Regions from separate parts of the Aureimonas sp. AU20 genome, predicted to be linked through region 2. Evidence: predicted binding sites of a transcription regulator. Region 2 holds the regulator's gene; the other holds the start of a gene.
What was found. The regulator HrcA, encoded in region 2, represses chaperone genes, less so after heat shock. The targets are predictions, from matches to a motif close to GTTAGCACTCNCNNNNNGNGAGTGCTAAC.
Positions count from the first base shown of each region.

Region 1 (14,559 bases), 680 kb from region 2:
CGGTCCAGCAGCGGGGCGTAGTCCTCCGGCGTTTCGCGCTCGTCGTCGAACAGGCCCGTCGCCACCACGAGGTCGGCCTCTTCCGGCGGCAGGAGATCGAGATGCAGCCCCTCGAACAGGTCCTCGTTGCGCGGCGTGCCGATATGGAAGACGCGCCGCGAACCGGCCGAGATCAGCGCGCGCGTGGCGTCGCCCGAGGTGACGATCGCGTCATAGGCCTCGCGCGAGACGCCGAGCGCGTCGAGCTGTTCGCGAACGCCCTCGGCCGGCCGGGGCGAATTGGTGAGAAGCACCACATGCGCGCCCCCTCGGCGTGCTTCGATCAGCGCCTCCTCGGCGGGCGGGTTCTTGGCCTCCCCATCGTGCACGACGCCCCAGACATCGCAGAAGACGGCGCCGTAGCGGCCGGACAGCTCGCCGAGGCGGCCGATCGATTGCAGTGTCTGAACCATGTCCGCTTTCTCTCGCCTGACCTTGAGCGCCCTCGCGATATCGGAGGCGTACCGGACGGGTCAAGGCGAGCCGCTCTTTAGCGCGCGATGCGAAGGCTGGTCAGGGAGGCCATGATGTCGCTGAAAGCGCTTTCCAGATCCTTGGCGTTGGAAGCGCTGTAGAAATACTTGCCCTTGTCCTTGTAGGCGAGATTGGTGTTGCGAAGGTCGCCGAGCTTGTAGGAGGCGCAGCCCTTGAGAAGCCCGTTGACCATGGTCTGGTACTGGGCCGGAATGTCGAAGGCGATCGTGTAGATCAAAACGCCGTCGCGCGAGACCGGCCCCTTCTCGTCGGACAATTGCTTGCCCGAGCCGTCCTTCAGCTTGATCTTGCCGTCGCCCTTGGCGTTCTCGCAGATTGCGGCGAGACGTCCGTTCAGGGCCGCCGTGTAGTTGGTGTCGGTCGTGGCGGTGGAGACGCCCGTCTTGTAGTCGAACAGACGCGGGACGGTAAAATTGCGCTCGGGATAGCTGGCGTAGCCATAGGCGCCGAAGGTCGAAACCGCCTCGCTCCCCGAATTGTAATAAGTGTTCTGACCGTCGGTCATGACGATCATGGCCTTTATGTTGTTCTCGTCTCCCGAGGCCCGGCCTTCGGAAAAGGGCTCGTTCTTGGACAGAACCTTCCAGCCCCACTCCACCCCCTGCGGCACGTTGGTCGCGCCCGTCGCCACGAGACCGCCGACGGCCGAAAGAGCGCTGGTCTTGTCGTTCGTAAGAGGCGTCAACGGGGCCGAGTCGCACATGAAGCTCGGAGAATTGCGATAGTTGTTCGACAGATTGTCGTCCATCGCGGGGCTGATCAGATACTTTCGCACATCCGTCAGTTTCAGACGGTAGTCGCTATATAGGGTGCGCGTACGCCGCCAGTTTCTATCATCGTCCGAAGCGTTGTAGTCCTTGACGTAGCTGTTCGACCAGCCGGACCAAGCGGAGTTCAACGGCTCGTCCGGTGAGAAGAACGGAACGAAGAGCGTAGACGGATTCAATTCGGACGGGGCGGTGTCCAGCAGCGCATAGGGAGCAGGCCTCGACTCGACGCAGCCTCGATAGGCCCAGTTCGAATTCTTCGGACCCATCGCCTTATAGAGATATTGCCGGGTCAGGAAGGTTGTCGGATGGAGCTTGGAAATCCAGCCGGCCCCGAGGGGCGAGGGTAACGCCGTATCGGTCGCTCCTACTCCCAGGAGCGCATCAGGCACCTTGTAGCTATTTTCCCAATCCAGGTTCTCGTGATGGATCGGTGACAGGCCCTTGGGGTCCATCCACCAGTCGTCGAGATGGTCCTTTCCAATATTGACGCCGCCCGAGAACGGCACGATGCCGACGCGCACCGGGTCCTCGCCGCCCGTCGAGTTGCCCGAGCCGAAGATCGTGTTGATCGCCTTGGCCGCCTGCGCCTTGAGCGTCGTGATCTTGGCGGGGCCGCCGGCCGCCGGGCTGTCGTTCATCGAGCCCGACGTATCGAGGACGAAGGCGACCTCGACCGTGGTCGAGCCGACCGCCACGACGCTTTCCGCCTTGGCGCAGTCCCCTCCCTTGAGGCCGGGAAAGGAGATGTTCAGCGCCGACAGGAACACGGGGTCGTAGGTCGAGCAGACCGAAAGGCGCAATTCGCGCGTGCCCTCCGGCGTCCAGTCCGTGCCCTCGTATTTCAGGGTGCTGGTGGTCCGCGAAACGCTGGCCATGTTCGCGGTGAACACGTTCTGCGCATAGGTTTGAAGGCTCTGAGGATTGGGGTCGGTGCCGAAGCGCTTAGCGGTGGCGAGCGCGGCAGCGTCGGCGGCGGACTGCACCGCCGTCCGGTCGCTGTAGAAGAGACTGATGTCGGCGGCGGCCGCGATGGACATCAGGACCGGGATGAAGATCACCGCCGCCATGATCGCGAAATTGCCGTTCCGGTCGGCGACAAATCGCCGAACCACGCCCTGAGGCTCGAAGGAAGCGGGGGAGAAACGATCCATGCGGTTGACCCCTCTGCGCGACAGGCGGCTTCGTTGCCGCCCAGACGATCGGCCGTCCCACGGATACCCCTTGATTCCTTACGATTCCTCTTTGCGCGCAGGTCAAAGTTTCAAGGGTTGCCAAACTAACGGCGCTTCACCTCGCTTAGCGGCGGACCTGTCTCCAACCTTGACAGCGCGGCCCCTCCTCCCCTATCTAGCGGCTCGTTAGCACTCCACGTTAGCGAGTGCCAGAATCCTGGATCGGCCGCTTCCGGGCGCTCGATCCCCTAAGCCCAAGAAGGTTCGACTGAGATGGCCAACGTGAACTTCCGCCCTCTGCATGATCGAGTCGTGGTGCGGCGCGTCGAGTCCGAGAGCAAGACGGCCGGCGGCATCATCATCCCGGACACCGCGAAGGAAAAGCCGCAGGAAGGCGAGATCGTCGCCGTCGGCGCCGGCGCGCGCGACGAGACCGGCAAGGTCAACCCGCTCGAGGTCAAGGCCGGCGACCGCATCCTGTTCGGCAAGTGGTCGGGCACCGAGATCAAGCTCGGCGGCGAAGACCTGCTCATCATGAAGGAATCCGACATCCTCGGGATCGTCGGCTGAGCCATTGGCCGGGCTGAGATTTCGGCCCGTTCCTTCCCCCTTCCCTTTACGACGGCGCGGACCGGCCTCCGGCGCGCCCAGGAGATAAGATCATGGCTGCCAAGGAAGTCAAATTCGGTCGTGACGCCCGCGAGCGCATGCTGCGCGGCGTCGACATTCTCGCCGACGCGGTAAAGGTCACGCTCGGCCCCAAGGGCCGCAACGTCGTGATCGACAAGTCGTTCGGCGCGCCTCGCATCACCAAGGACGGCGTGTCCGTCGCCAAGGAGATCGAGCTCGAGGACAAGTTCGAGAACATGGGCGCCCAGATGGTGCGCGAAGTGGCCTCGAAGACCAACGACAAGGCCGGTGACGGCACCACCACCGCGACGGTCCTGGCCCAGGCCATCGTCCGCGAGGGCGCCAAGGCGGTTGCCGCCGGCATGAACCCGATGGACGTCAAGCGCGGCATCGACGCGGCGGTCGCCAAGGTCGTCGAGACGCTCGTCTCCTCCGCCCGCAAGATCGAGACCTCCGACGAGGTCGCGCAGGTCGGTACCATCTCCGCCAATGGCGAGAAGGAAATCGGCCAGATGATCGCCTCGGCGATGCAGAAGGTCGGCAACGAGGGTGTCATCACCGTCGAGGAAGCCAAGACCGCCGAGACCGAGCTCGAAGTCGTCGAAGGCATGCAGTTCGACCGGGGCTACCTCTCGCCCTACTTCGTGACCAATGCCGAGAAGATGATCGCCGAGCTCGAGGATGCCTACATCCTCCTGCACGAGAAGAAGCTCTCCAACCTCCAGGCGATGCTGCCGGTCCTCGAGGCCGTCGTGCAGTCGGGCCGTCCGCTCGTCATCATCGCCGAGGACGTCGAGGGCGAGGCTCTCGCCACGCTCGTGGTCAACAAGCTGCGTGGCGGCCTGAAGATCGCCGCCGTCAAGGCTCCGGGCTTCGGCGACCGCCGCAAGGCCATGCTCGAGGACATCGCGATCCTCACGGGCGGTCAGGTCATCTCCGAAGACCTCGGCATCAAGCTCGAGAGCGTCACGCTCGACATGCTCGGCCGCGCCAAGAAGGTCTCCATCACCAAGGAGAACACCACGATCGTCGACGGCAACGGTGAAGCCGACGGCATCAAGGCGCGCGTCGCCCAGATCAAGCAGCAGATCGAAGAGACCACCTCGGACTACGACCGCGAGAAGCTCCAGGAGCGCCTGGCCAAGCTCGCCGGCGGCGTCGCGGTGATCCGCGTCGGCGGCTCGACGGAAGTCGAAGTCAAGGAAAAGAAGGACCGCGTTGACGACGCGCTCAACGCGACGCGCGCGGCCGTGGAAGAAGGCATCGTCCCCGGCGGCGGCGTCGCTCTCCTGCGCGCTTCCAACTCGGTCGACCTCAAGGGTGAGAACGCCGATCAGGACGCTGGCATCGCCATCGTCCGCAAGGCGCTCCAGGCTCCGATCCGTCAGATCGTCCAGAACGCGGGCGGCGAAGGCTCGATCGTGGTCGGCAAGATCCTCGACAACTCGTCGCTGACCTACGGCTACAACGCCCAGACCGGCGAATACGGCGACATGATCCAGGCCGGCATCGTCGACCCGGTCAAGGTCGTTCGCTCGGCGCTCCAGGACGCGGCCTCGGTCGCCGGCCTGCTCGTCACCACGGAAGCCATGATCTCGGAAGCTCCCCGCAAGGACTCCGGCGCCCCTTCGATGCCGGGCGGCGGCGGCATGGGCGGCATGGGCGGCATGGACTTCTAAGCCGACAGGACTTCCGGCGCCGCAAGGGCGCCGGCGTTCCACGCCAAGATCAGGGGGGCTCGCTCACGCGGGCCCCTTTTTCGTTGGGCCGTTCGGATTTCTGCTTTGCTCGGCCTCCCCTAGCGACCACGCGGTTGTCAGGCATTTCCCCTCGGGCGTGATCGGCCCGCGCTGGCGCCAAAGGGTGTTTTCGAGTCTAAGAGCGCCCGAAACCCGGGGCGACGGCCTCGCCGCATCAGGACGCCGCATGAGCGAATTTCTCATCTTCTTCTTCGTCGGCGCGCTGGCGCAGCTCGTCGACGGCGCGCTCGGCATGGCCTATGGCGTCATTTCCTCCACGGTTCTCATGAGCTTCGGCGTACCGCCGTCGGTCGCCTCCGCGTCCGTCCACACGGCCGAGCTTTTCACCACGGCCGCCTCGGGCACGGCCCATATCGCCAATCGCAATATCGACTGGAAGCTGTTCTGGCGCCTCGTCCCCTTCGGCGTCCTCGGCGCGGTGCTCGGCACCTATGTCCTCACCTCGATCGACAGTTCCTCGATCCGCCCCTTCGTCGCGGCCTATCTCGCGGTAATCGGCGTGATGCTGACGCTGCGCTCCTTCCGCAAGCTGCCGCGCGCCCAAACGCCGATGGGGCTGGTGCCGCCTCTGGGTGCGGCCGGCGGCTTTCTCGATTCGGTTGGCGGTGGCGGATGGGGGCCGATCGTCACCTCCGGCCTGCTCGGGGCCGGCGGCCAGCCGCGCTATGTCATCGGCACGGTGAACGCGGCCGAGTTCCTGATCACGCTCTCGGTCTCGCTGTCCTTTCTCGTCGCGCTGCTGACAGGGCATTGGGAAGAAGCGGGGGATCTCACCGACCACGCCCTGTCGGTTCTCGGCCTGATCGCGGGCGGCGTTCTGGCGGCGCCGCTCGCCGGCTATGCCGTGAAGCGCATCCCCGAGCGCCTGCTCCTGCGCATCGTCGGACTGTTGATCTGCGCGCTGGCGCTGCAGCAGCTCTATGGAATCCTTTCCAAAATGTAATGCCGGATCTGGAACGGATCGCACCCTTCGGCGGTTCTCCTTTTCGAAAATCGGACACGCCGTCCGATACAATCTTGAGGAGACGATCATGGTCGACAAGAACGAAATTTCTGGTGGCGCCAAGGAAGTCGGTGGCAAGATCAAGGAAGGCGTCGGCAAGCTCGTCGGTAATGAACGTCTCCAGGCCGAAGGCATGGCGGATCAGGTCGAGGGCAAGACCGAGAAGAACTACGGCAAGGTCAAGGACGCCGTGAAGGATCAGGTCGGCGCCAAGCACTGAGCGCACCTGAATCGTTTGAAGAAGGAGCCGGCCGCAAGGCTGGCTCTTTTTCGTTGCGGCAAAGGGTTTCGCGTCGCCGGCCTGTCGTGATAACCGCGCGAGGGTGCCCCATCCAGACAGGATCAGCGGGCGCCTTGTCGCGAGGGGAAGACCGATGACCAGCACCAGACGCGAGACCGATTCGATCGGCGCGATCGACGTCGCGAGCGACCGCTACTGGGGGGCGCAGACCGAGCGCTCGCTCAACAATTTCCGCATCGGCACCGACAAGCAGCCGATCGCCGTGATCCACGCCCTCGCAACGGTCAAGAAGGCCGCCGCGCGCGTCAACCGTGCCATGGGCAAGCTCGACGGCGGGATCGCCCAGACGATCGAGACGGCGGCCGACGAGGTGATCTCCGGCAAGCTCGACGATCATTTCCCGCTCGTGGTCTACCAGACCGGCTCGGGCACGCAGACCAACATGAACGTCAACGAGGTCATCTCCAACCGCGGCATCGAGATGCTGGGCGGCGAGATGGGCTCCAAGAAGCCGATCCACCCGAACGACCACGTCAATATGGGCCAATCGTCCAACGACGTGTTCCCGACCGCGATCCACGTCGCCGTGGCGATCGAGACCACCAAGCGCATCCTGCCGGCGATCGACGCGCTGCACGCTTCGCTCGACGCCAAGGCGAATGAATTCGACCACATCATCAAGATCGGCCGCACCCACACGCAGGATGCGACGCCGATCACGCTCGGCCAGGAGTTCTCCGGCTACGCCGCAGCGCTCCAGCTCGGCAAGATCCGCATCGAGAAGGCGCTCTACGACGTCTTCGCGCTGGCCCAGGGCGGCACGGCGGTCGGCACCGGCCTCAACGCCCCGGTCGGCTTCGACGTGAAGATCGCCGACGAGATCGCCTCGCTCACCGGCCTGCCCTTCCGCACCGCCGAGAACAAGTTCGAGGCGCTGGCCTCGCACGGTGCGCTGGCCTTCTTCCACGGCTCGCTCAACGCGCTCGCTACCGATCTCTTCAAGATCGCCAACGACATCCGCTTCCTCGGCTCCGGCCCGCGCTCCGGCCTGGGCGAACTCTCGCTGCCCGAGAACGAGCCGGGCTCCTCGATCATGCCGGGCAAGGTCAACCCGACCCAGTGCGAAGCGCTGACCATGGTGGCGGCCGAGGTGTTCGGCCACGAGACGACCGTGACGGTCGCGGCCTCTCAGGGCCATTTCGAGCTGAACGTCTTCAAGCCGGTGATTGCCAACGCGGTGATCTCCACGATCCGCCTGCTGGCGGACGGCATGGACTCGTTCCGCGAGCATTGCGTGGACGGGATCAAGGCCAACGAGGACCGGATCAAGGACCTCATGCAGCAGTCGCTCATGCTGGTGACGGCGCTGGCGCCCACGATCGGCTACGACAACGCCGCCAACATCGCCAAGACCGCGCACAAGAAGGGCACGACCCTGCGCGAGGAGGCCCTCGCCTCCGGTCTGGTCTCGGGCGAAGATTACGACCGGATCGTCGATCCGGCGGCGATGACCCGCCCGGGCTGATCGAACGCCAAGTCATTGGACTTTGGAAACGCCCCAATCTTCGGATTGGGGCGTTTTTCTTTGACGATCAGTCTTGCAAAGAATCGCTATCTTCGGCGGCGGCCCTCAGTCACTCTGCGCCATCACAACTCCGTGTCGATGGACGCTCTCATGAACTCCGGTCTGCTTCTTCTCGCCCGCATTCTCCTGTCGATTCTCTTCATCGTGTCCGGCTTCGGCAAGCTGGCCGGCGCGGCTGGCTTTGCCGGCTATCTCGGCAATCTCGGCCTGCCCGGCGGTGTGGCGCTGGCCTATCTCGTCGGCGCGCTGGAGTTCTTCGGCGGCCTCGCCATCCTCGTCGGCTTCCAGGTTCGGATCGTCGCTTCGGTTCTCGCCGTGTTCTGCGTGGCGACCGCGCTCGTCGCCCATCTCGGCCCAGACCAGTCGACCCAGCTGATGAAGAATCTCGGCCTGTGCGGCGGCTTCCTGGCGCTCGCGACCGCTGGCGCCGGTGCCTATTCGATCGACGCGCGCTCGCGCCGCGTCTGATCCCGCGCGCTGATGGAGATCGGGACGGCCGCCTTCGGGCGGCCGTTTCGCGTTTTCAGCCTTCGAAGCGCGGCAGGAGCGCCGCGAGCCGCGCATCATCGTCCGCGCTGCGCGGCTTGGCCGCCAGAGCGAGACAGGCTTCCGAGCGAAGGATCGTGCCGTCCTTCAGGATGCGCAGATGGTTGGCCGTCAATGTCGAGCCGGTGGACGTGATGTCCACGATGATGTCGGCGGAGCCGGCGGCCGGCGCGCCTTCGGTGGCACCGAGGCTTTCCACGATGCGATAGCTTTGGATGCCGTGGCTCTTGGTGAAGAAGCCCTGCGTCAGGCGCCAATATTTGGTGGCGATGCGAAGGCGCCGCCCATGCGCGGCGCGATAGCCGGCGGCGACGTCGCCCAGATCCTCCATCGTCTCGACGTCGAGCCAGCTGTCGGGCACGGCCACCACCACGTCGGCATGGCCGAAGCCGAGTCGTGAGACGATGCGGCCGCGCTCGTCGAAATCGGTCATGGTCTCACGCAGCAGGTCCTCGCCCGTCACGCCGAGGTCGATCGCCCCGTCGCGCAGCTCGCGCGCGATCTCGGAGGCCGAAAGAAGCAGAACCTCCAGCCCCTCGGCGCCCTCGACGCGGGTGCGATAGGAGCGCGCGTCCTCGCTGGCGTGGACGAGAATGCAGGCTTTGGCGAGAGAGGCCACGCACTGGTCCTTGAGCCGGCCCTTGGACGGAATGGCGAGGGTCAGCGTCATGGGCGCGCGCCTTCCTGCGTCAGCGAGAGACGGTCGAGATAAAGCGCGAAGCCCACGGCGGGGATCGGCTCGCGCGCACCGAGATAGGAAACGAGCCGGTCGTAGCGCCCGCCGCCGGTGAGCGGCCCGGCAAAGCCCGGCCGGGCGATCTCGAAAACGAAGCCGGTGTAATAGTCGAGCGTGCGGCCGAAGGCGGCGCGGTAGCGCAGCGTCGAAAGATCGACACCGGCGCGCGACAGCGCCTCGGCCCGCGCCTCGAAGAAGGCGAGCGCTCCGGCGAGATCCAGCCCGTGCTCGCTCGACAGGGCGCGAAGCCGCTCGCAGGCCTCCGACACCGGACAGTCCAGCGATAGGAAGGCGCGCAGCCGCTCCAGCGCCGCGCCGCGCAGGCGCGTGTCGGACAGGCGCACCTTCTCGGCAAGGCGCGCGGCGATCTCGGCGGCGCTGCGGCTGCGATTCGGCGGCAGGCCCGCCGCGCCCATGCGCTCGGCCACCAGCGCCTCCAGTTCGGGCAGGCGCCCGTCCCGCGCCAGCGTCAGCGCGTCTGCGTCGATGCCCGCGACATCGCCGGAGCGGTCGCTCGCCAGCGTTTCCAGCGCGCGGGCGAGAAGATCGTTCTGACCGAAGGTGCGGATCAGGCGGCGCTGCCATCCGGCGGGCAGGTCCAGCGCCTTCAACACGGCCTCGAACAGGCCCTGGTCGCCGATCGTGATGTCGAGCGTTCCGGGGTCGTTGAGGCCGCAGGCGGCGAGCGCCGTCAGCGCTTCGGCCAGCGTCGCAGCATCCGCCTCGGCCCGGTCGCCATCGCCCAGATTCTCGATGCCCGCCTGCCGGAACTCCGCCGGCTCGCCCCGGCGCTGGCGGAACACGGGGCCGTTATAGGCGTAGCGGCGCGGCAGGCCGGCCTCGCCTGCTATATGGGCAAGGCAGACCGGAATGGTGAAGTCGGGGCGCAGGCACAGCGTCTCGCCGCCCTCGCCGCGCGTCAGGAAGATGCGCCGGCGCAGATCCTCGCCGGCCGTGTCGAGATAGGGCTCGGCGCGTTGCAGGAGCGGCGTCGACACCAGCGACGCGCCGACCGAGACGAAAAATCGCGCCAGCGCGCCGTCGAAGGGCGTGCCGCTCTCGGACGCCGGAAACAGCCGGCTCATGCCTGCCCCCCGCTCATGAACCGGCCCTCACAGCGTCTCGGACGCCTGACGCGCCAGAATGCGCCGGACGGCCTCGACTAGATCGCTCTCGTCCACCAGTTCCTGCCCCGCGCGCGCTTCGCGCCATTCGGCATTGTCCTCGATCCCGGCGGCAACGCGCTTGCCTTCCACGAGGTCCTTCACCTGCACCTTGCCGGCCGCCTTCTCGTCGCCGCCCTGGATGACGACGACGGGCGCGCCGCGCCGGTCGGCATATTGAAGCTGCTTGCCGAACTGCTTGGGATTGCCCTGGAACACCTCGACCGGCACGCGCGGCTGGCCCTCGCCGTTCAGTTCGCGGCGCAGAAGCGTCGCCATCCGCTGGTAGTCGGCCATGCGGTCCCGGTCCATCACGGTGACGACGACCGGGCCGGGCAGCGCGGCATTGCCAAGACGGCCGAGATTCTTGAGCGCGGTCTGGAGGCGCGAGACGCCGATCGAGAAGCCCGTGGCGGGAACCGGCGTCGACATGAAGCGCGACACCAGCCCGTCATAGCGCCCGCCGCCGCCGACCGAGCCGAACTGCACCTTCTGGCCCTTCTCGTTGACGACGTCGAACAGGAGTTCGGCTTCGAAGACTGGACCGGTGTAATATTCGAGGCCGCGCACGACGGACGGGTCGATTAGGACGCGCTGATCGTCATAGCCGGCGCCGACCGCGAAATCGCGGATCTGCGCGAGCTCGGCCAGACCTTCGTCCACGGTCGGCTGGCCGCCGAAGGCCTCGCGCACCGCTTCGAGGCGCGCCTCGCCGGTCGCGTCCGACAGCGCGAAGATGCGCAGGACACGCTCGATCGCCTCCTCGGGCAGCTCGGCGCCCTTGGTGAAGTCGCCCTTGCCGCCGCTCTCGTCCAAGCGGCCGGGGCCAAGCAGGAGGCGCACGCCGGGCGCGCCGAACTTGTCGAACTTGTCGAGCGCGCGCAGCACGGTCAGCCGGCGAGGCGCGTCGCCTTCCAGGCCGATCGCGTCGAGAATGCCGTCCAACACCTTGCGGTTGTTCACCCGGATCACATACTGGCCGCGCTCGATGCCGAGCGCCTCCATCGTGTCGGCCATCATCATGGCCATCTCGGCATCGGCCGAGACGTTGGGCGCGCCCACGATGTCGGCGTCGAACTGCATGAACTGGCGGAAGCGGCCGGGGCCGGGCTTCTCGTTGCGGAAGACGTAGCCCGCCCGGTAGGAGCGATAGGGCTTGGGCAGATCCTCGAAATTCTCGGCGACATGGCGGGCGAGCGGCGCCGTCAGGTCGTAGCGCAGCGACAGCCATTCCTCGTCGTCGTCCTGCAAGGAGAAGACGCCCTCGTTGGGCCGATCCGAGTCGGGCAGGAACTTGCCGAGCGCGTCGGTGTATTCGAAGAACGGCGTCTCCACCGGCTCGAAACCATAGGTCTCGTAGACGCGGCGGATCGTAGCGAGCATGCGCTCCTGCGCCAGGAGATCGGCGGACGTGCGATCCACGAAGCCGCGCGGCTGGCGCGCCTTCACGCGGGAGGGCTTCTTGGGGGCCATGGAACTGCCTGAACGCTGGATAAGAAACGAGTTACCAGGCGTCCTAGCCCATCGGGCGCGGGAGCGGCAAGGCTGGAGCCCGTTTCAGCGCGGCCGAATGAAGTTTCGCCGCGCCGCCTCGCACGCCCCGCGCGCGCAACACCCTTCCATATGGTCGTTCACGAAGCCCATGGACTGCATGAAAGCATAGGCCGTGGTCGCGCCGACGAAGGAGAAGCCTTCCGCCCGCAGCGCCTTGGAGAGCCGCCGCGAGGCCGGCGTTTCAGGGTTGGCCCGCGCCCAGGCGAGCGTCATCGGCTCCGGGCGCTCCTCGGGCGGCGGCTCGAAGCGCCAGAGGAAGCTGGCGAGACTGCTGCCCGTCTTCTCGCGCAGCGCCAGCGCCCGCCGGGCATTGTTGATCGTGGAGGCGATCTTGGCGCGGTGGCGCACCACGCCGGGGTCGGCGAGGATCGCCTCGATCCGCGCCTCGTCGAAGCCGGCGACGCGCTCGATCTCGAACCCCTCGAACCGCTCGCGAAAGCGCTCCCGCTTGCGCAGGATCGTGATCCAGGAGAGCCCGGCCTGGAACCCCTCCAGGCACAACTTCTCGAAGAGCTTGGTGTCGTCGGCGGTGGGGCGGCCCCATTCGCCGTCGTGGTAGCGGATATAGTCCTCGCCCGCGCCCGCCCAAGCGCAGCGGGTCTCGCCGTCCGCCCCGAGGCGCAGACCCGATTCGGAAGGAAGGTCGCTGGTTTCGCTCATGCCCCCTTGTGCCGCGTGGCCGGCGCGGGGCGCAAGCGCCCTCCCCCAAGCTTCACCTCGATGGCGACTTGCCTCCGCGCGCCCCGCGCCGCACAAACGGAGCGAACACGCCGAACGAGTCTGCCCATGTCCGTCCGCCCGCTTCCGTTTCGCCTCTTGGCTGCCCTCACCTGCCGAACCGCCCTCCTGCTGGCCTTCGGTCTGGCGCTGCTCCTGGGCGCGCAGCCGGCCCGCGCCCAGCGACTGCCGGGCGACGAGGCGATGATTCGCGGCTTCGAGGCGGTGGTGTTCGGCGCCGAGATCACGGGGCCTCTCAGCGATTCCAGCTATCTCAAGAAATTCGCGGCGCCGGTTCGCGTGCGAGTCGAAAATCCCGCCGAGATCGATCGCAAGCCAGCGGTGGCGACCTTCGTGCGCCAGCTCGCCCGGCAGGTGAAAGGGCTCGACATCGCCATGGCGGGCCGGGGCGAGCCGGCCAATTTCGTGGTCCATGTCGTGGACCGCGACGACTACCAGCGCACCGGACGCGCGGTCTATCACCGCCCCTTCGGCCGCACGCCGGGCAACTGCATCGTGCGCTCCAGCTACGGGCGCGCCGGCATCACGCGTTCGGACGCCATCATCGTCTCGGACGAGGGCGATCTCCTGTTTCGCCGCTGCCTGATCGAGGAGGTGCTGCAAGGGCTGGGGCCGCTCAACGACAACACCGACGCGCCGCAAAGCGTCTTCAACGACACCTCGAAGCTGACGAGCTTCACGCCCTACGACCGCCTCCTCGTCAACATGCTCTACGACAGCCGTCTTCGCCCCGGCATGAGCCTTGCCGACGCCGAGCCGCTGCTCCCGGCGGTGCTGCGCGACAACAGGCGACGCCTGGGACTGTGACGCAGCGTTAGCGGCGCGTTCACCACGTTGGGACAGGGGAGGCGGAACCGGAGGGTCAGGGCGCGCGGATTCACCAATCGCTCGGATTTGGGGCGGCATTCTCATCCCAAAGCGGCTCGCCCTTTTCGAGCCCCGCGACGTTTCCGAGGTGTCCGCCGATGTTCGCCCGCCGCCTTCTGGCGCTTTCGCTCGTTCTTGCCGCCGGCTCCGCCGCCGATGCGCGCGACCGCCGCCCGCTTTCGCTCGACCGGGAGGATGCCGCCCAGCGCGTTCTCCAGCTCAGCCCCGGCAGCGGCGTCGTGCCGGGCTACCAGAACCCCAAGCTGACGCGCGGCTATCCCGCCGGCACGGTGATCTTCGACGGCAACATTCCCGTCGGCGTGGTGCGCCGCGACGGCGGCCCGGTGGAGCCGCTCGGCTCCTACCAGAACGCGCAGCCCATCGTGCTCGGTGCCGAGCCCAGCCCCCCGCCGCGCCCGCGAGCCGAGCGCCGCCGCGAGCGCCAGCCCCTGTTCGCCAGCGCGAGCGCGCCTGCCCGGCGCATGGCCGCCGCGCCGCGCCAGACGCAGCCGCGCGGGCTCGACCCCGCCTTCCTGCCGCAGGAAGTCGCCTATTCCGGCTACGAGCCGGGCACGATCGTCATCGATACGCAGGCGCGCTTTCTCTACCTTGTCGAGGCCGGCGGCCGGGCGACGCGCTACGGCGTGGGCGTCGGCAAGCCGGGCTTCGAATGGGCCGGCTCGCACCGCGTCAGCCGCAAGGCGGAGTGGCCGGACTGGACCCCGCCCTCCGAGATGGTCGCGCGCGAGCGCGCCAAGGGCCGCATCCTGCCCGCGCGCATGGAAGGCGGCATCGAAAACCCGCTGGGCGCCCGCGCGCTCTATCTCGGTTCCTCGTTCTACCGCATCCACGGCACCAACCAGCCCTGGACCATCGGCCAGGCCGTGTCGTCGGGCTGCATCCGCATGCGCAACGAGGACGTGAGCGATCTCTACGAGCGCGTGCCGGTCGGCACGCGCGTGGTTGTGCTCTGAGCGCAACATCTCATGCAAAACGGGCGCGGGACCGGTCCCGACATTGTCTCGCGCCCCATGTTCCCCTCACGATAAGGCCGGCAGACTATCTCCAGGACGGCTCTGTTTTCATTCAACTTTTCGCCGGTTTCGAAGGATCGTTCGATGCGTCTCATTTCCCTGAAAACGGTAGCGCTGGCGGGTCTCGCCACCCTGGCCCTGGCCGGCGGCGCCAGCGCCGACACCCGCTATTTCGACCACTCCTCGCAGACCTGGGTATCGACCACGGGCGATAGCCGCGCCGTGG
Region 1 is NZ_CP006367.1:1,419,901-1,434,459, reverse strand. Features, by position in the region: gene M673_RS06335 (TIGR01459 family HAD-type hydrolase) at 1-452, opposite strand, end outside; gene M673_RS06330 (pilus assembly protein TadG-related protein) at 530-2,455, opposite strand; gene groES (co-chaperone GroES) at 2,750-3,046, shown strand; gene groL (chaperonin GroEL) at 3,139-4,785, shown strand; gene M673_RS06315 (sulfite exporter TauE/SafE family protein) at 5,033-5,809, shown strand; gene M673_RS06310 (CsbD family protein) at 5,898-6,089, shown strand; gene fumC (class II fumarate hydratase) at 6,244-7,635, shown strand; gene M673_RS06300 (DoxX family protein) at 7,786-8,163, shown strand; gene hisG (ATP phosphoribosyltransferase) at 8,219-8,911, opposite strand; gene M673_RS06290 (ATP phosphoribosyltransferase regulatory subunit) at 8,908-10,062, opposite strand; gene hisS (histidine--tRNA ligase) at 10,090-11,613, opposite strand; gene M673_RS06280 (DNA-3-methyladenine glycosylase I) at 11,698-12,354, opposite strand; gene M673_RS06275 (DUF2927 domain-containing protein) at 12,481-13,239, shown strand; gene M673_RS06270 (L,D-transpeptidase) at 13,398-14,273, shown strand; gene M673_RS06265 (L,D-transpeptidase) at 14,418-14,559, shown strand, end outside.
Region 1: a site for HrcA is predicted at 2,662-2,690, ahead of groES (co-chaperone GroES). Genes of this name have one in related genera too.

Region 2 (14,559 bases):
GCTGCGAGATGCGCTGGTGCAGATGCACCATGGTCGCCGCCGCGAAGAGCGGCGTCAGAAGATTGAGGATCGGGATCGACAGGAAGGCGGCGAGCACGAGGCCGGCGAGGAAGATCGTCAGCCCGTGCCGGTTGCGCAGCGCTCGCGCTTCCTCCTCCGAGCGATAGCGCAGCGCCGCGAACTCGAAATATTCTCGCCCGAGCAGATAGCCGTTCACCACGAAGAAGGCGCCGAAATTCACCACCGGCACCAGAAGCAGCGTGAAGGCGAGGAGATTGCCGAGGATCACCACGCCGAAGAACTTCAGCGACAGGACCACGCTGCGCCCGAGCGGCAGGGCGCGGCCGACCGGCATGCCGGGATATTGATCCCGCTCCACCACCTCGGCCACGTCGTCCAGAAACAGGCCCGCGATCACCGCGCTCACCGGCGCGATCAGGAACGCGAGCAGCACCGCCAGCAGAAGCCCCGCCGCCCAGCCGGCGAAACTCTCGGCATTGTCCACCCAGGCCGGCATGTCGGGCGCGAAATGCGCGAAAAAGGGGATCGCCACCGTCTGAAACAGCCAGCGCACGGCGAACCAGAGTGCGACCAGCACCACGGCCGTCAGCCCGAGGGATTTCCAGAACACGGCGCGAAACGGGGGCGAGAACACGTCCCGGATCGCAAGAAAGGCGGCACGAAGAATCATCGAAAGGCTCCGGCATTGGCGCAGCGTCAAGATGGGATGGCCTCCGCCTCGCGGCAATGCGATAAGGGCGCTCCGCTCTCCTTTCGGCCCCTCCCACGAAGAAACCCGCCATGTCCCGTTTCGACCTCCTGACGATCGGCAATGCCATCGTCGACATCCTCTCGCGCACCGACGACGCCTTCCTGCGCGAGGCGGGGATCGAAAAAGGGGCCATGACTCTGGTCGACACGGCCCGCGCCCTCGACATCTACGGCCGCATGGGCACGGCCATCGAAATGTCGGGCGGCAGCGCCGCCAACACGGCCGCCGGCCTCGTCTCGCTCGGTGGACGCGGCGCCTATTTCGGCAAGGTCTCGGACGACCAGCTCGGCACGATCTTCGCCCACGACATCCAGGCGCTCGGCGTCCACTACCAGACCCGGCCGCTCGCCGGCGATCCGCCCACCGCCCGCTGCATGATCCTCGTCACGCCCGACGGCGAGCGTTCCATGAACACCTATCTCGGCGCCTGCGTCGAGCTCGGGCCCGAGGACATCGAGGAATCCGTCGTCGCCGACAGTCTCGTCACCTATTTCGAAGGCTATCTCTGGGACCCGCCGCGCGCCAAGGACGCCATTCTCCAAGCCGCCGCCATCGCCCATCGCAACGGACGCGAGATGGCCATGACTTTGTCCGATTCCTTCTGCGTCCATCGCTACCGCGCCGAGTTCCTCGACCTCATGCGCTCCGGCACGGTCGACATCGTCTTCGCCAACGAGTCCGAAGCCCTCGCGCTCTACGAGACCGAGGATCTCGACGACGCGCTCGCCCGCATCGGTGCCGACACCAAGCGCCTCGCCATCGTCACCCGCGGGCCGGACGGCTGCGTCGTGATCGAGGGCGGCCAGGCCACGGCCTATCCCGCCACCGCCGTCGATACGTTGGTCGACACGACCGGCGCCGGCGACCTCTTCGCCAGCGGCTTCCTGCGCGGCTACACCGCCGGCCTCGGCCACGAAAAGAGCGCCGCCCTCGGTGCCCTCGCCGCCGGCCACATCATCACCCAGATCGGCCCCCGCCCCCAGACGCCCCTGATCGATCTGCCCGGCGCACGGGCGCTGTTGGGCTGAGGGGAGAGGCAGGGGACGGCCGTCCCCTGCACCCCTGCCAGGGGCCGAGGCCCCTGGACCCCGTTTCCTTTCGAGCTGATGTCCGACCCCAGGGAGGGCCGCTGGCCCTCTCTGGGGTCGGAAAAGAGTCCCGAAAGAACGCGGGGGTTCCGGGGCGTCAGGCCCCGGGCGGGGCACGGGGCGGCAGCCCCGCCATTCCCCTCAGCCCATCAAGCCGCCTGCAGGCGCTCGGGCAGGCTGCGATAGGACAGGGCTTCGGCGAGATGGGGGCGGCCGATGGCATCGGCGCCGGCGAGATCGGCGATGGTGCGGGCGACCTTCAGAACGCGGTGATAGGCGCGGGCGGACAGGCGCATGCGCTCGGCGGCGTCGCGCAAGAGGGCGAGGCCGGCGCTATCGGGCGCGGCGGCTTGTTCCAGCCGGTCGGCCGGGCAGCGGGCGTTGGTGGTGCCGGGAGCCAGGCCAAGAGCTTCGTAGCGTCGGCTCTGGAGGGCGCGGGCGGCTTCGACGCGGGCGCGAACCACGGCGGAAGGTTCGGAGGCGCCGGGCTGGATGAGATCCAGCGCGGTGACGGCGGGCACGTCGACGCGCAGGTCGATCCGATCGAGCAGCGGGCCGGAAAGACGGCCCTGATAGTCGCTGACACAGCGTGGGCCCCGCGCGCAGACATGGCCCGGCTCGCCGGCCATGCCGCAGCGGCAGGGGTTCATGGCGGCGACGAGTTGGAACGCGGCAGGATAGGTCACGCGGTGGTTGGCGCGGGCGATGACGCACTCGCCGGTCTCGATCGGCTGGCGCAGCGAGTCGAGCACGGAGGGCGTGAACTCCGGCAACTCGTCCAGAAACAGGACGCCGTGATGGGCCAGCGAGACCTCGCCCGGCCGGGCGCGCTGCCCGCCGCCCACCATGGCGGCCATTGAGGCGGAATGATGCGGCGCGCGGAACGGCCGGCGGGCGGAGAGGCGCCCTTCCGAAAGCTCCCCGGCGACGGAGGCGATCATCGAGACGTCGAGCAGTTCGCGCGGGCCGAGAGGCGGCAGAAGCGAGGGCAGACGCTGCGCCAGCATGGACTTGCCCGAGCCGGGCGGCCCCACCATCAGAAGGTTATGATTTCCGGCCGCCGCGATCTCCAGCGCGCGCTTGGGGATTGTCTGTCCCTTGATATCCTGAAGGTCGGGAAGCGGATGGGCGCTGGCGTCCTCGAGCGTCGGCTCGGGCCGGGCGAGGCGCTGCGTGCCGCGAAAATGATTGGCGACCTGGATGAGCGAGCGGGGCGCCAGAATGTCCATCTCGGGATCGGCCCAGGCCGCCTCTGACCCGCCGCCCTCCGGGCAGATGAGGCCGAGACCGAGCGCGTTGGCGGCCATGGCGGCGGGCAGGACGCCGCTGACCGGCGTCACCAGCCCGTCCAGCGAGAGCTCGCCCAGCACGACGAAGCGCTGAAGCGCGTCGGCCGGAATGGCGCCGAGCGCGGCCATGAGGCCGAGCGCGATGGGCAGGTCGTAATGCGAGCCTTCTTTTGGAAGGTCGGCGGGCGCCAGATTGACGGTGACGCGCTTGGGCGGCATGGCGAGGCCCGAAGCGTGCAAGGCGGCCTGAACGCGCTCGCGGCTTTCCGTCACCGCCTTGTCAGCCAAACCCACGATGCTCATGCCGACCTTGCCGGGCGCCACCAGAACCTGCACATCGACCGGCACCGCCTCGACGCCCTGAAAGGCGACGGTTCTCACGCGCGATACCATGCCCGCCTTTCGATTCCAGTTTCATTCTAGGGGCGAGACTAAGTCGCGCTCGGCGTGTGCGCAAGGACGCTCGAGAATCGTTTGGCCCGGACGCGCTCTCCATGTTCAATGCCGTGATGATCACGACCGAGAGCCTCCATCTTCGTCCGCTTTCCGCCGCCGATTTCGAACAGCATCACGAGCTGAACGGGCATCCCGAGGTGTTCCGTTATCTCGGTGGAAAGCCGACTTCGCGGGAGGCGAGCTGGAACCGCTGCCTGGCCCAGGTGGGCCATTGGGTCAGCTTCGGCTACGGCATGTTCACGATCGAGGAGAAGGTCAGCGGTCGCTTGATCGGACGCGCGGGCCTGTTTCGATCGGAGCGTGGGCTCGGCCCCGATTTCGATCCGTTTCCCGAATCAGGCTGGATTCTTCATCCGTCCGTCTGGGGCCTGGGCTATGCCCGGGAAGCCGTTCTAGCCTCCCATGAATGGTTCGACATGGCGCATCGCACGGCGCGGACGGTGTGCATCATCAGCCCGGATAACGCCGCCTCGCTGAAGATCGCGCGACAACTCGGCTACGCCGAGACCGGCACTGTTGCGTATCAAGGAGACGATGTCCTGACTCTCACCCGGTTCGTCGCGGCTTAAGCGAACGAAGTCACGCATTCCGGACGATCGCAGAGAGTTTTCCCGATCGAGCTCGTCAAAACTCCAGGCACACTCCCAAAAACAAAGGCGGCGCCCTGCGGCGCCGCCTCGATGCGGTCAGTAATCTTCCCAGCCGGGCGGCGGTGGGGGCGGGGGCGGCGGGCCGTCCTCGAAACGGTCCCGGTCTCGCCGGCCCTCGAACCGGTCGCGGTCCCGCTCGAAGCGGTCGCGGCGGTCCCGCTCCCAGCCGGGAGGCGGCGGGGGAGGAGGCGGGGGCGGCGCGTCGTAATAGCCGCTGTAGCGCGGGCGCGGCGGCGGGGGCGGGCCACGGTCGAAGATGCGCGGCCCGTAGATGCCGTCCCAGCGCCTGCGGTCGCGGTAGAAGTCGCGGTCGCGATAGTGGTTGTCCCAGTAGCGGCCGAAGGAATAGGTGACCGTCGGCGCCCCGATATAGCCGACGACGCGCGGCCCGGTGTAGCGCTGGCCGCCCCGGACATAGGCGAGATAGCTGGAGGAGATCCAGCCGCGCTGTCCGTAGAAGTCCACGTCGCACCAGGCGCGGTTGGCCAGGCACCCGAAGACATGCACCTCCTCGCCGCCGCGCACGACGTTCACCGGCGGATAGGCCGTGGACGGGCCGGCGCGCAGGTTGACGTTCGTGGTGGCGATGGCCGAGGCGGCGCTGGCAAGGCCGGGCACGAGAGCGGCGCCAGCCAGGACCAGGGAGAAGAGACGAGCTTTCGTCATGATGGAACCATCCGGATGGAGGCGCGAGTTCGATGATGCCAATCTAATGCGGCCAAGCCGAACGGGGTCCGAACGCCCCGTTCAGCCCGCGTTCAGAAATGCGCGGAGGCTCCGCCGGTTGCGCGAGGCCGCGCGAACCGCTCAGCGCTTGGCCTCGACCGCATCCCAGAACAGGGCGGCGATGTCGGCGCCGCCGAAGCGCTTCACCTCGCGGATGCCTGTCGGGGAGGTGACGTTGATCTCGGTGAGATAGTCGCCGATCACGTCGATGCCCACGAACACCTGACCGCGTTCCTTCAGCTTGGGGCCGATGCGCTCGCAGATTTCACGCTCGCGCGCGGTGAGCTCGGTCGGCTCGGCTCGCCCGCCCACATGCATGTTGGAGCGCGCGTCGGTCTCGGAAGGCACGCGGTTGATCGCGCCCACCGGCTCGCCGTCGATCAGGATGACGCGCTTGTCGCCCTTGCGCACGTCCTTGAGATAGCGCTGCGCGATGAAGGGCTCGCGGAACAGGAGCGCGAAGGTCTCCAGGAACGAGGAGAGGTTGCGGTCGTCCTTGGTCAGGTGGAAGACGCCGGCGCCGCCGTTGCCATAGAGCGGCTTCAGGACGATCTCGCCGAACTCGGCGCGGAAGGCCGCGATCTCGGCCGGGTCCTTGGTGATGATCGTCTCCGGCATGAGATCGGCGAACTCGGTGACGAAGATCTTCTCCGGCATGTTGCGGACCCAGGCCGGGTCGTTGACCACCAGCGTCTTGGGATGGATGCGCTCCAAGATATGGGTGGAGGTGATGTAGTTCATGTCGAAGGGCGGGTCCTGGCGCAGAAGCACCACGTCCATGGTCGAGAGATCGACCTTGTGCGGCTCGCCCAGCGTGAAATGCTTGCCCTGCTCCTCGACGAGGTTCAGCGTCTCCACCCGCGCGGTGGCGACGCCGTCGCGCAGCGACAAACGGTCCGGCGTGTAGTGGAAGAGCTGGTGCCCGCGCCGCTCGGCTTCGAGGCAGAGGGCGAAGGTGGAATCGCCCTTGATGGTGATGCCCGACACATGGTCCATCTGGACCGCGACCTTGAGCGACATGCGGTGTGTTCCCCGAACGGTTCCGTCCCCGCCGAGGTAGAGGGGAACGGGGCCTCTGTCCACGGGGCGGGGCGGATCGTGACCCGCCGGCCACAGGCGCGCCCAAGCGCGAAAGGTCTCACGCCATGGTGATGGCGGGCGCCGCCGCCCCCGTTGCGGCTGAGGGAGGAGGCGCTAAAGCCGACGCTCCATCTCCCCAGCAGAAATCGGTTTCCCATGGTTTTCAGGTTGCTCGCGGCGCTCGCCTTCGCCGCGTTTCTGTCCGGCTGCGCCAGGCCCGTGGTCGAGACGACCGGCCCGCTCGCCGTGCGCGAGGTGAGCGTCAGCGCCATCGAATCGCTGAAACCCGAGACCGACATTCTCTCGCTGGTTCGCCAGACCGTTCCCTCGCAGATCATCGGCATCAGCGAAGGCAAGGCGACGAAGGTGGAGGTGACGCTGGTTCTCCTCGCCTACAAGAACCCGCTCATGTCGCTTCTGGCGGGAGACGCCAACAAGCTGGGCGCCACCGTGGTGCTGCGCGACACGGCCGGCACGGAGCTTTCGCGCTTCAACGTCCTGTCGCTCGACCAGACCCTGGTGAATGGCATTGCCGGGGCCATGCTGTCCATCGCGCAGGACCGGGCGCGGGTGGATCGCGCCCTGGCGCGCGATCTCGCCAGCACCATCGAAAAGCGCATCTACGGCCAGACCAGCCGTCCGGTCATGGTGCCGGAACTCGCCGCGCCCTTTTCAAGGGGGCAGGCCGCTTCGCCCGTCGCGCCCTCGATGCCGCCGGAGCCCCATGACCCTCGCCCCGCCAGCAGCCCCGGCGCGGGCGTCTGAGGGTTCGGCTGGAGAGCGTCTCTAAAGCGTCCCCCGCCACGCGTCCTTCACATGAACCGGCCAGCGGCGAGGGAGGACGGCGACGATGTCGAAGCGCATGGAGAGGCCGGCAGTGCGCTTCTGGCGGGACAGCCAGAGATCGGCGGCGCGCTCGATGCGCGCCTGGGCGGCGGGCGTCACGGCGTTCATGGCCGCTTCCAGCGTCGGGCGCGCCTTCACCTCGACGATGGCGACCAGCGCGCCGCGCCGGGCGACGAGATCGATTTCGCCGGACGGGGTGCGATAGCGCACGGCGAGAATGCGGTAGCCCTTGAGGCGCAGCGCCCAGGCCGCCAGCATCTCGGCCCGGTGGCCCTTGCGGAAGAAGGCGCGCTTGCGCTGGAGGCCGGGCTTCGCGCCATCGCCGCCGGCCCGGCTCATTCGCCCTTCAACTCCAGCGCGCGGGCGTAGAGGTCGCGGCGGGAAAGGCCGGTGAGCTTCACCGCCTCCTGCGCGGCCTTTGCCGGCTTCATCTCGGCGAGAAGCCCGCGCAGGATCGTGTCGACATCGCCGCTGGTCGCGGCCGCGTCCTCGCCGGGCGGGCCGACGCAGACGACGATCTCGCCGCGAACCCGCTCTTGCGCGGCAAACAGGTGGCTCAGTTCGGGCAGCGTGCCGCGATAGATCGTCTCGTAGGCCTTGGTCAGCTCTCGGCAGACGGCGGCTGGGCGCGCGCCCAGCACCTCAGCCATGGCGGCGAGGCTCTCAGCGATCCGGTGCGGCGCCTCGAAGAAGAGAAGCGTGCCGGGAATGCGGGCGAGCGTTTCCAGCTTGGTGACGCGCGCGCCGTCCTTCACGGGCAGGAAGCCGGCAAAGAAGAAGCTGTCGGACGGCAGGCCGGACGCGAGAAGAGCGGCCAGCGGCGCCGATGCGCCGGGAATGGGAATGACGGGAAGGCCGCGCTTGATCGCCTCCTCGCCCAGCCGGAAGCCGGGGTCGGACACGAGCGGCGTGCCGGCGTCGGACACGAGCGCGACCGAGCGGCCGGCTTCCAGCTCGGCCAGGAGCCCCGCGCCCGCCTCGGCGGCGTTGTGGTCGTGATAGGCGACGAGGCGGCGGCGGATGCCGTAGCGGGCGAGAAGCTTCTGCGTGACGCGCGTGTCCTCGCAGGCGAGCCAGTCCGCCCCGGCGATGACGTCCAGCGCCCGCAGCGTGATGTCGGAAAGATTGCCGATCGGCGTCGCCACGAGATAGAGCGCCGGCTCGGGTTTTTGCGCGCGCAGCGTCGCGCCGCGCACGAGAAAGCTCGCGCCGGACTCCGTGCCGTGATCCTCCACCACCACATCGTCCGGCAGCGTATCGTCGTTCTGGTGGTCGTCGGCCATGTCGCTCATGCGGCGCCCCGGGGTGCGAAGAGGATGAGGCTCGCGCCGCCGAGACAGAGCGCGGCGCCGGCGAGATCGAACCGGTCGGGCCGCACGCCCTCGACGGCCCAGAGCCAGACGAGCGAGACCAGGATGTAGACCCCGCCATAGGCGGCATAGGCACGACCGGCAAAGGCGGCGTCGACCCGGGTCAGAAGAACAGCGAAAAGAACGAGGCAGGCAAGGCCCGGTGCGAGCCAGAGCGCAGAGCGCCCGAGCCGCACCACCGCCCAGAAGGCAAAGCAGCCCGCGATCTCAGCGAGCGCCGCCAGGGCGTAGAGCGCCAGCGTGGCGGCCGGGCCGCTCAAGGCCGGGCTTTCCAGGCCAGCGCGGCAGCGCGGAGACGACGCGCCGATACGGAACTGCCGGAGCGCGGCAGGACAATTTGCGGTGTCGACTCGTCTCGCAATGTTCGGAGGGCGGGCCGGAGCGTCGTCACACCCGCTGCGCTGCCGTGCGCGCCAGCCGGCGACGATCCCTCGACTAGGTTCCGCCCGGCGGTTCGTTCCGCGCGCCCGAATGTCGGCAAGATGCTGCGCCTCGGACAGGCCGGCGAGGCGAGGTCGGAGCCAAGGCGCGGAGACTTGGCCCCCGTCGCATCGGAGAGGCAGCGCCTGCCCCGGAGCGACTTCGATGCGTCGCCCAACCGGCGCGCGCCACTTGCCACCGCGCCTCTCACGCCAGATCGGCGACGACCGCATCCAGCACCAGCATGCCGGCGGGCGTGGCGCGCAGCCGATCGGGGCCGATGCGCTCGATCATGCCGTGGCGCGTCAGCTCGGCCTCGACCTCGGCGTCGATGTCGCGCCCGGCCAGCTTGCGCCAGCGCTTGAGGTCGATGCCTTCCACGAGGCGCAGGCCCATGAGCATCAGCTCGTCGGCCTGCTCGTGCGAGGCCAACGCCTCGTCCTCGACCTCGCCCGAATCCCAGTCCTCGACCATTTTCAGCCAGGTCTCGGGATGCTTCTCGTTGGCCACGGCATGGCGCGCGCCGTCCTTGCCCGGCAGGCGGGCATGGGCGCCGGGGCCGACGCCGGCATAAAGGCCGTAACGCCAATAGGTGAGATTGTGGCGCGATTCCGCGCCGGGCGCGGCGTGGTTGGAAATCTCGTAGGCCGGCAGGCCGTGGAACAGCGTCAGCTGCTGCGTCGCCTCGTAGAGATCGGCCGAAAGCTCGCCGTCCGGCACCACCAGCTTGCCCGCCTTATGCAGGGCGTGGAAGATCGTTCCTTCCTCGATGGTCAGCTGGTAGAGCGAGAGATGGTCGGCGGCGAGCGAGATCGCCTCCGAAAGCTCGCGCTCCCAGGCCGGAACGCTCTGGCCGGGCCGGGCATAGATGAGGTCGAAGGACAGGCGCGGGAAGATCTCGCGCGCCAGCCGGATGGCGCCCAGCGCCTGGGACACGTCGTGCAACCGGCCGAGGCGCTTCAGGTCCGTGTCGTTCAGCGCCTGGACGCCGAGCGAGACGCGGTTGACGCCGGCCGCGCGGTAGCCCCGGAAGCGCTCCGCCTCGACCGAAGTCGGGTTGGCCTCCAGCGTGATCTCGGCGCCGCCGGCGACCGTCCACTGCGCCGAGACCGCGTCGAGGATCGCGGCGACGGTGGCGGGCTCCATGAGCGAGGGCGTGCCGCCGCCGAGGAAGATGGACGTGACGGTCTCGCCTTTGGTGCGCCGGCCCTGCGCGGCGATCTCGCGGCGGAAGGCCTCGACGAAGCGCCCCTGGTCCACCGGCTGGTGGCGCACATGGCTGTTGAAGTCGCAATAGGGGCACTTGGCCGCGCAGAAGGGCCAGTGGACATAGACCCCGAAGCCCGGCTCGCCGGCGGGCGGCGTGTAGGGGCGGATCTGCGAAATGGGGCGGGCGAGGGGGCTGGCGGGCGCCATCATGACGTTCATGCGAGCCCAAGCGCCTCCCGCGCGAAGATCTGGAACGCCCGCGCCCGGTGCGACAGGGCGTCGGGCTGGCCCGGCACCCAGCCGTGCTTCTCCTGCGACTGCATCTCGCCGAAGGTGCGCGTCTCGCCCTCCGGCAGGAAGCAGGGATCGTAGCCGAAGCCGAGCGTGCCGCGCGGCGGCCAGACGATCGTGCCCTCGACCTCGCCGCGATAAAGCCGCGTCTCGCCATCGGGCGAGGCGAGGCAGAGAACGGCGACGAAGCGCGCGGTGCGCCGCTCCGGCGTGGTGGCGCCGGCCGCCTGCAGCTTCTCCTCGATATTGCGCATGGCCATGGTGAAGTCCTTGTCGGGACCCGCCCATCGCGCGGAATAGATGCCGGGATCGCCGCCCAGCGCGTCCACCACCAGCCCTGAATCGTCGCTGAGCGCCAGAAGGCCGGTCGCCTTGGCTGCGGCCAGCGCCTTCAGCGCTGCGTTCTCCTCGAAGGTCGTGCCGGTTTCCTCGGGCTCGGGCAGGGCCTTGTCGGCCGCCGAGACCACCTCGAAGCCGAGCGGCCCCAGAAGCTCGCGAAATTCGGCGATCTTGCCGCCATTGTGGCTGGCGATCAGGAGCGGGCCGCCGGCGGGGTCGAGAAGGGGAGAGTGCGTCATGGCTGCCTGTCGATTGCTTGAAAGGCGGCGCGCACGGCCCCGTCCGTCGTCATGAGATATGCGCCCCGAAACTGATCCGAGGCTACATCTTTATCAGCCTTCGAGGCACTGCCGCTGGTGCGTCACCAGCTCGCCGATGCCCTTTTCGGCCAGCTTCATCAGCGCGTCGAGTTCGGCGCGCGAGAAGGGCTCGCCCTCGGCCGTGCCCTGGATCTCGACGATGCCGCCGCGCCCGGTGAGCACGAAGTTGGCGTCGGTGTCGGCCGCCGAGTCCTCGAGATAGTCGAGGTCGAGGATCGGCTCGCCCTTGTAGATGCCGCAGGAGATCGCGGCGACATGGTCCTTCAGCACCTTGTCGCGCTTCAGCATGCCGCGCGTCTCCATCCAGGACAGGCAGTCCGAGAGGGCGATGAAGGCGCCGGTGATCGAGGCCGTGCGGGTGCCGCCGTCGGCCTGGATCACGTCGCAGTCCACCGTGATCATGCGCTCGCCCAGCGCCTGGAGATCGACCACGGCGCGCAGCGAGCGCGCCACCAGCCGCTGGATCTCCTGCGTGCGGCCGCTCTGCTTGCCGCTGGCCGCCTCGCGCTTCATGCGCTCGCCCGTGGCGCGCGGCAGCATGCCGTATTCGGCGGTGACCCAGCCCTTGCCGGAATTCTTCAGCCAGCCCGGCACGCGCTCTTCCAGGCTCGCCGCGCACAGGACATGGGTGTCGCCGAACTTGACGAGGCACGAGCCCTCGGCATGGCGCGAAACGCCGCGCTCCAGCGAAACGGGGCGCAGTTCGTCGTTCTGGCGTTTGGAAGGCCGCATAGGCAAGGTGATCCGCATTAACAAAGCTTGAACCCGCCTCTTAATGATTGCGGCCCGGATTGGGAATAGCGCTGGAAGAGAAGAGGGGTTCGGGAGAGGCGGCGCCCGTGCCGGACACCCCGCGGCTGCCCGATGCCGCCCGCCTTGGCGCAAACCCCCGGCCTCCCTATAAGAGAGGCATGAAGCGCACGTTGCCCCCCTTTGCCGAACTCCTGTCCGGCCAGAGCGCCCTCACGGGCGCGCTCGACGAGCGTTCGCGCGAGATCTTTCGCCTGATCGTGGACTCCTATCTGGAGTCGGGCGAGCCGCTGGGTTCGCGCAACCTGTCGCGCCTCCTGTCCAATTCGCTCTCGCCCGCCTCGATCCGCAACGTCATGTCGGATCTCGAAGCGCTGGGCCTGATCTACGCGCCGCATGTCTCGGCCGGGCGCCTGCCGACCGAGGTCGGCCTGCGCTTCTTCGTGGACGCCTTCCTGGAGGTCGGCGACGTGCCGGAGCGCGAGCGGGCCGAGATCGAGGAAAAGGTGCGCGACCATGGCGAGCGCCGCCCGGTGGACGCGCTGCTGACGGAAGCCTCGCAGCTTCTGTCCGGCCTGTCGCGCGGGGCGGGCATCGTGGTCGCCGCCAAGGCCGATCCGCGCCTCAAGCATATCGAGTTCGTACGCCTCGACGCGGCGCGCGCGCTTGTGGTGCTGGTGGGCGAGAACGGGGAGGTGGAGAACCGCGTCCTGGCCCTGCCGCCCGGCATCACGGCGGCGCAGCTGGTGGAAGCGGCCAACTTCCTGAACGCCCATGTGGTGGGGCGCACGCTCGGCGAGGCGCGCGGGCGCATCGAGACGCTGAAGGCCGAGACCTCGCGCCAGCTGGACGAGCTGTCGCGCCAGCTGGTCGATGCCGGCCTGGCTGTCTGGGCGGGCGAGGGCGCCGGCCAGCCCTCGCGCCTCATCGTGCGCGGCCGGGCCAATCTTCTGGACAGCGTGTCGGCCGCCGACGATCTCGACCGGCTGCGCCATCTGTTCGACGATCTGGAGTCCAAGACCTCGATCATGGAGCTGATCGATCTGGCCGAGGCGGGCAACGGCGTGCGCATCTTCATCGGCTCGGAAAACAAGCTCTTCTCGCTCTCGGGCTCGTCTCTGGTGATCGCGCCCTATTCCGATTCGCAGGAGCGGGTGATCGGCGCGGTGGGGGTGATCGGCCCGACGCGCCTCAACTACCGCCGCATCGTTCCCATGGTGGATTACACCGCGCGGCTGGTGTCCCGCCTTCTGGCGAGCGGGGCGCCGTCGCGCCGGCCTTGATTTCCGGCCCGCCTCATTCGATATGCCGCAGCGACGAACCCTTCGGAGGGCTGGCGCGGCGGCCGCATGGCGGCGCCCGGCCGGCCCGTCCCTTTGACGCGAACAGGAGTGCCCCATGACAGGCGAGAGCGAAAAGCACGTGAACGACCACGCGGACGAGGCCGGCGCGTATTCCGCTGGCGGCGCGGCCTATTTCAAAGGGTCCGGCGTGTCGGGCGCGGCCGCCGGGGCGCAGGAGCCCGGCGCGCATGCCGATGCCGGCGAAGCGGGCGCCGAGCCCTCCGGCTGGGCCGGCGCGGAAGCGCACGAGGCGCTCCAAGTGCGCGTCACCGAGCTGGAAGCCGAGAACGCCGACGTGAAGGACCGTCTGGTGCGCCTTGCCGCCGACATGGAGAACCTTCGCCGCCGCACCGAGCGCGAAGTGAAGGACGCCCGCCAGTTCGCGGTCGCCAATTTCGCCCGCGACATGCTCGCCGTGTCCGACAATCTCGCCCGCGCGCTGCAGGCGATCCCCGAGGGCGCGCGCGAGGCCGATGCCGGCCTGCAGACGCTGGCCGAGGGCGTCGAGCTGACCGGGCGCGCCATGCAGTCGACGCTGGAACGCCACGGCGTGAAGAAGCTGGAGCCCGAGGGCCAGCGCTTCGACCCGAACTTCCATCAGGCCATGTTCGAGATTCCCAACGCCGAGCTGCCGAACAACACGGTGGTGCAGGTCGTGCAGGAAGGCTACGCCATCGGCGAGCGCGTCCTGCGCCCCGCCATGGTGGGCGTGTCCAAGGGCGGCCCGAAGGTCGCCGTGGGCGCGGACGCCAACGCCGCGCCGGCCAAGCCCGGCGTGCCCGACGAGTCCAGCCAGGACGCCTGAGCCGCCTCGCTCCTCGCGCCATTCCAAAGCCCCGCATCACCCGATGCGAGGCTTTTTTCTTGAGGGTCAGGCGCCCAGCAGAAGCTTGGCGGCGATGCCCCACATCACGAGCCCGATCGCCAGTTCCAGCGCGCGCCAGGCGCTGGGGCGCTCGAAGACCGGGCGCAGCCAGCGCGCGCCGTAGCCGAGCGCGAAGAAGAAGCCGAACGAGGCGGTGACGGCGCCCGCTCCGAAGGTGGGCTCGTTGCCGGGAAAGCGCGTCGACAGACTGCCGATCAGAACCACCGTGTCGAGATAGACATGCGGGTTGGCCCAGGTCAGCACGAGGCAGGTCGCGAGCGCCTGCGCCCGGTTGCCCGCTCCCGTGGCCGCCAGTTGCAGCGCGTCGCTGGCGCGAAAGGCGCGGTGGAGGCTTTTGGCGCCGTACCAGACGAGAAAGCCCGCCCCGAGAAGCCGCAGCGCCGGGTCGAGCATGGGCAGAACGGCGGCGACGCGCGCGAAGCTGCTGACGCCGAGCGTGATGAGAAGCGCGTCCGACACGGCGCAGGCCAGACACACCGCGAAGACATGCGCCCCCATGATCCCCTGCCTCAGGACGAAGGCGTTCTGCGCCCCGATCGCCAGGATCAGCGTCAGCCCCGTCGTCAGCCCCGTGCCATAGGCCGTCATGTCCATCTGTGCGCCTTCCCGCGTCCGAATGGGGACGAGCTAGCATGACACGGCGATGAAGGGGCGTTAAACCAACTTAGGCTGATGAAGCGGAGCTTATGTCGAGATGCTGGACTATCCCGCGTTGCGCGCGCTG
Region 2 is NZ_CP006367.1:736,607-751,165, forward strand. Features, by position in the region: gene M673_RS03345 (sulfate transporter family protein) at 1-691, opposite strand, end outside; gene M673_RS03350 (adenosine kinase) at 802-1,800, shown strand; gene M673_RS03355 (YifB family Mg chelatase-like AAA ATPase) at 2,010-3,542, opposite strand; gene M673_RS03360 (GNAT family N-acetyltransferase) at 3,644-4,174, shown strand; gene M673_RS03365 (SH3 domain-containing protein) at 4,292-4,921, opposite strand; gene gshB (glutathione synthase) at 5,063-6,001, opposite strand; gene M673_RS03375 (hypothetical protein) at 6,218-6,826, shown strand; gene M673_RS03380 (YraN family protein) at 6,848-7,246, opposite strand; gene rsmI (16S rRNA (cytidine(1402)-2'-O)-methyltransferase) at 7,243-8,199, opposite strand; gene M673_RS24830 (YnfA family protein) at 8,196-8,537, opposite strand; gene hemW (radical SAM family heme chaperone HemW) at 8,905-10,125, opposite strand; gene rdgB (RdgB/HAM1 family non-canonical purine NTP pyrophosphatase) at 10,122-10,775, opposite strand; gene rph (ribonuclease PH) at 10,869-11,588, opposite strand; gene hrcA (heat-inducible transcriptional repressor HrcA) at 11,768-12,889, shown strand; gene grpE (nucleotide exchange factor GrpE) at 13,005-13,754, shown strand; gene M673_RS03420 (LysE/ArgO family amino acid transporter) at 13,821-14,429, opposite strand; gene M673_RS03425 (LysR family transcriptional regulator ArgP) at 14,530-14,559, shown strand, end outside.